2 regions of the uncultured Agrobacterium sp. genome follow, and region 2 is predicted to be linked to the other one. Evidence: riboswitches for the same ligand, from Rfam matches in the RefSeq annotation. Region 2 holds a riboswitch; the other holds the start of a gene.
The links. A riboswitch is a leader RNA that binds a small molecule or an ion and turns the genes downstream of it on or off. The one in region 2 is predicted to bind S-adenosylmethionine.
Positions count from the first base shown of each region.

Region 1 (2,393 bases), on a different contig from region 2:
CGTCGCGGACGGATGACGGAACACCTCGCCGGACTGCGCTTCCACCAGACCGGCGGCAATCTTCATCAGCGTCGATTTGCCCGAACCGTTACGGCCGACAAGGCAGATGCGGTCGCCCGGCTCCACCTGCAGATTGGCGCCGTCGAGCAGCGGGGTCACGCCGAAGGTCAGCTCGATGTCGTCGAGTTTCAGAATGGGGGGTGCCAAGGCATCAGGCTCCGGTCAGATCGTAAGGACGGGCAAGGACGATAGCCTTGCCGCTTTTAAGGCGAAGGCGAATGTCGCCCTCAGCCACGTTGGACATAGTGCGCGATGAGCCGAAGGCAAGCGCAAAATCACTGAGGGGATAGCGGGCGTTCTCGATATCGAGGCCCGAAAGGGCCGTAAAACCGGCAACAGAAAACAGCGAGCCGCGCGGCAGATCGAGCACCAAATCGCCGGCAAGCAGCGGAAAAGCTTCTTCCTCACCAGACGTCAGCACCACCTGAAGTCCGCGTTCGGCCAGCGCCACAGCATAGAGCAGATGAAACTGCGCATGGTCGGATCGCTCGCCGGCAAGCGCGCCGACCAGCGTCAGGCGTTTCGCACCTCGCGCCAAAGCCTCGGAAACGGCAATCTCGCCATCCGTCTCCCCCTTGGCGGCGGGAAAAGGCTGTTGCGGCACAGCCGGCCATTCCTGCACCAGAAACGCATCGGCGGAATCGAAATCGCCCACCCACAATTCCGGTTGAAGCCCGAGCGGCCTGGCATGTTTCATGCCGCTATCGGCGGCAATCACCCGTGATCCGGCAACCGCACGGCGCAGGCGCTCCGTCACGACGATATCGCCGCCCAGCAGAATGGTGAAATGATCCGATGTCATGCCCTGCCTTATCGCGAAACACCACCTCAAGGAAAGGCGCAAACGCCGCAAAAGGCGGCCATATTGATTTTTCAGCCAGACAGGATTATGACAGCCAGCAGTGGTGATTTGCCGACCGGCTTGCAGCCACTTTAAAGAAGTCGCTAAAGGGTCGAGGAAAAAGGCAATTTCCGAGGACCGGTCGCGATTTCGCTGCCGGTTTTTTTGTGTTTGGACGTGAGAGTTCGCGATGCCCATCAAGATTCCCGATACGCTTCCCGCCTTCGAAACCCTCGTCAATGAGGGTGTACGGGTCATGACCGAGACCATGGCGATCCGTCAGGATATCCGCCCGCTACAGATCGGGCTCTTAAACCTCATGCCGAACAAGATCAAGACCGAAATCCAGATGGCTCGCCTTGTCGGCGCGTCGCCGCTTCAGGTGGAGCTGTCGCTGGTGCGTATCGGCGGCCACCGTGCCAAGAACACGCCGGAAGAACACCTCCTCTCCTTCTACGAGACGTGGGAAGAGGTGCGCCACCGCAAGTTCGATGGCTTCATCATTACCGGCGCGCCCGTCGAGACGCTGGCCTATGAGGACGTGACCTACTGGGACGAGATGAAGAAGATCTTCGACTGGACGGAAACCAATGTCCATTCGACGCTGAATGTCTGCTGGGGGGCAATGGCGGCGATCTATCATTTCCATGGCGTGCCGAAGCATGAGTTGAAGCAGAAGGCCTTCGGCGTCTATCGCCACCGCAATCTCTGCCCTGCTTCCATCTATCTCAACGGCTTCTCCGACGATTTCCAGGTGCCGGTGTCGCGCTGGACGGAGGTGCGTCGCGCCGACATCGAAAAGCATCCCGATCTCGAAATCCTGATGGAATCCGAGGAAATGGGCGTGTGTCTCGTGCATGAGAAGCGCGGCAAGCGGCTCTACATGTTTAACCATGTGGAATATGACTCCACCTCGCTCGGGGACGAGTATTTCCGCGACGTCAATTCCGGCGTGCCGATCAAGCTGCCGCATGATTATTTCCCGCACAACGACCCATCACTGACGCCGCTCAACCGGTGGCGCAGCCACGCGCATCTGTTCTTCGGCAACTGGATCAACGAGATCTATCAGACGACCCCTTACGCATTGGAGGAGATCGGCAAGGCCTCGGCCTGACACGATCGCTTCTGCGAAAAACGCATTTTCCGACGTTGCGTCAGCCGCCAAAATGGCGCAACGTCCGGCACAAATTGCGAGCGATAGGGAGAATGTCGGATGAGTGACGCAAGCGTTCGGGAGAATTTCGGCCTGACAGCGACCGGCGAAAAGGTCGAACGGGTGACGATCAGCGCTGGCGGCCTGACGGCCAAGGTTATAACCTGGGGTGCGGTCATTCAGGATCTGCGGCTTGAGGGACATCAGCCGCCGCTGGTTCTTGGCTTCGACGGGTTTGACGACTATCCGAAATACTCCTCCTATTTCGGCGCGACACCGGGCCGAAACGCCAATCGTATCGGTGGCGGCAAGTTTTCCATCGACGGCAAAGACTAC
Region 1 is NZ_CAJYTV010000017.1:196,448-198,840, reverse strand. Features, by position in the region: gene QZ869_RS16085 (ABC-F family ATP-binding cassette domain-containing protein) at 1-207, opposite strand, end outside; gene QZ869_RS16080 (thiamine diphosphokinase) at 212-862, opposite strand; SAM riboswitch at 953-1,029, shown strand; gene metA (homoserine O-succinyltransferase) at 1,092-2,018, shown strand; gene QZ869_RS16070 (aldose epimerase family protein) at 2,118-2,393, shown strand, end outside.
Region 1: linked by a shared signal. The riboswitch ahead of metA (homoserine O-succinyltransferase) and the one ahead of QZ869_RS15035 (O-succinylhomoserine sulfhydrylase) in region 2 are both predicted to bind S-adenosylmethionine.

Region 2 (2,393 bases):
CAGGCTCTTGGCATCGCCGAGATTGTTGGAAATCTTGACGACTTCCAGAGCATTCTGCAGCTTGAAAGCCGCTTCCTTGCCGCCCTTCAACTCAAAGCAGACGAGCGTCGAGCCGCCCGACATCTGCCGTGCGATGATATCAGCCTGCGGATGGTCGGCCCGGCCCGGATAGATGACCTTGGCAACCTTGGTCTGGTCGGCCAGGAAGTCGGCAATCTTGCCGGCATTTTCTGTCTGCTGCTTGACGCGCAGTGGCATCGTTTCGATACCCTTCAGCAGCGTCCAGGCGTTGAAGGGAGAAAGTGCTGGGCCAGTGTGGCGGAAGTAATCCTGAAGCTCTTCCTCGATCCACTTCTTGTCCGACAGCACCACGCCGCCGAGGCAGCGTCCCTGACCATCGATATGCTTGGTGGCGGAATAAACGACGATATGCGCGCCTAGCTCCAGAGGCTTCTGGAAGAGCGGCGTCGCAAACACGTTGTCGACAACGACCTTTGCGCCGATCTGGTTGGCAAGCTTGGCAACGCCAGCAATATCCACCACTTCCAGCGTCGGGTTGGTTGGGCTTTCGAGGAAGAACAGCTTGGTGTTGGGCTTGATCGCCTTTTCCCAGTTGGCAAGATCGCGGCCATCGACCAGCGTGCATTCGATGCCGTATTTCGGCGCAAGCGTTTCTACCACCCAGCGGCAGGAACCGAAAAGCGCGCGGGCCGCAACGATGTGATCGCCGGCCTTCAGCTGGCAGAGAATGGCAGCGCTGACAGCGGCCATGCCGGATGCCGTGGCGCGGGCATCTTCGGCACCTTCCAGCAGGCACATGCGCTTTTCGAACATGTCGTTGGTCGGGCTTGCATAGCGCGCGTAGATGAATCCATCTGTCTCGCCCTTGAAGCGCGCTTCGGCGGCTTCCGAGTTTTCGTAGACAAAGCCCTGGGTCAGGTAGAGGGCTTCGGACGTTTCACCGTAGGGGGAGCGCAGCGTACCGCCATGTACGAGTTGCGTTGCCGGGCGCCATTTCTTGCTCATTTGATCACCTTCAAACAAAAAAACCGGTCGCAAAAGCAGACCGGTTGCAAGCACCCGGTCTTTTTAGCCACTTGTTTAACGTGGCTGCAAGCCGACCGGCCAAATCACCACGGGATAAGATTGCCTTACTGCCGTTAACAACTTGCGTCAATGGCTTGCTTTTGATTTTGTCGGCGCGGAACAGGGGCAATGACGATGACGAGAACCACAGGTATTCTGGCCGATGGCGCGATACGGGCGCTGTTTTCTTCCGGCCACCTGAAGAGCGAGCGGGCGCTGGATGCGGATCAGATCCAGCCGGCAAGCCTCGACCTGCGTCTCGGGGCCAAGGCTTACCGCGTACGTGCAAGCTTCATGCCCGGCCCAGGCACCAAGGTCATTGAAAAGCTGGACCGCCTGCGTCTGCATGAGATCGATCTGAGCGAAGGCGCCGTGCTGGAAACCGGCTGCGTCTATATCGTGCCCCTGATGGAAGCGCTGGCGCTGCCCGCCGATATGTCCGCCTCGGCAAACCCGAAAAGTTCCACCGGTCGCTTGGATATCTTCACCCGCGTCATCACCGACCAAGCGCAGGAATTCGACAAGATCCCGGCAGGCTATCAGGGGCCACTTTATCTCGAAGTCAGCCCGCGCACCTTCCCCATCGTCGTGCGCCAGGGCTCGCGCCTGTCGCAGATCCGCTTCCGTATTGGCCATTCGCTGCTCAACGAGAGTGAGTTGCAGACGCTTCACAACAATGAAATTCTGGTCGCAAGCGACACGCCGAACGTCTCAGGCGGCGGCATTGCGCTGTCCATCGATCTCCAAGGTTTTGGCGAAAACAATTTGATCGGCTATCGCGGCAAGCACCACACTGCAGTCGTCGATGTGGACAAGAAGGCAGCTCATGACGTGCTAGATTTCTGGGAGCCGCTCTACTCACGCGGCCGTGCCGAACTGATCCTCGATCCGGATGAATTCTACATCCTCGTCTCGCGTGAAGCCGTGCATGTACCACCGCTCTACGCGGCGGAGATGACACCCTTCGATCCCTTGGTCGGCGAATTTCGTGTCCACTACGCCGGCTTCTTCGACCCCGGCTTCGGCCACGCCAGCGCAGGTGGCACCGGCAGCCGCGCCGTTCTCGAAGTCAGAAGCCACGAGGTACCCTTCATCCTGGAACACGGCCAGATCGTCGGACGTCTTGTGTACGAGCATATGCTGACCAAACCCGATGGCCTCTACGGCACCGGTCTTGGCTCCAACTACCAGGCCCAGGGCTTGAAGCTCTCAAAGCATTTCCGCGCCGAGTGATCGCCAAAGGTCACGCACGTGCGTTTGGCTTGACAGCCGCTTTGTTCTATCGGAAATCTTGAGACATGCGGGTG
Region 2 is NZ_CAJYTV010000016.1:306,030-308,422, forward strand. Features, by position in the region: gene QZ869_RS15035 (O-succinylhomoserine sulfhydrylase) at 1-1,026, opposite strand, end outside; SAM riboswitch at 1,069-1,147, opposite strand; gene QZ869_RS15040 (2'-deoxycytidine 5'-triphosphate deaminase) at 1,222-2,319, shown strand; tRNA gene QZ869_RS15045 (tRNA-Gly) at 2,387-2,393, shown strand, end outside.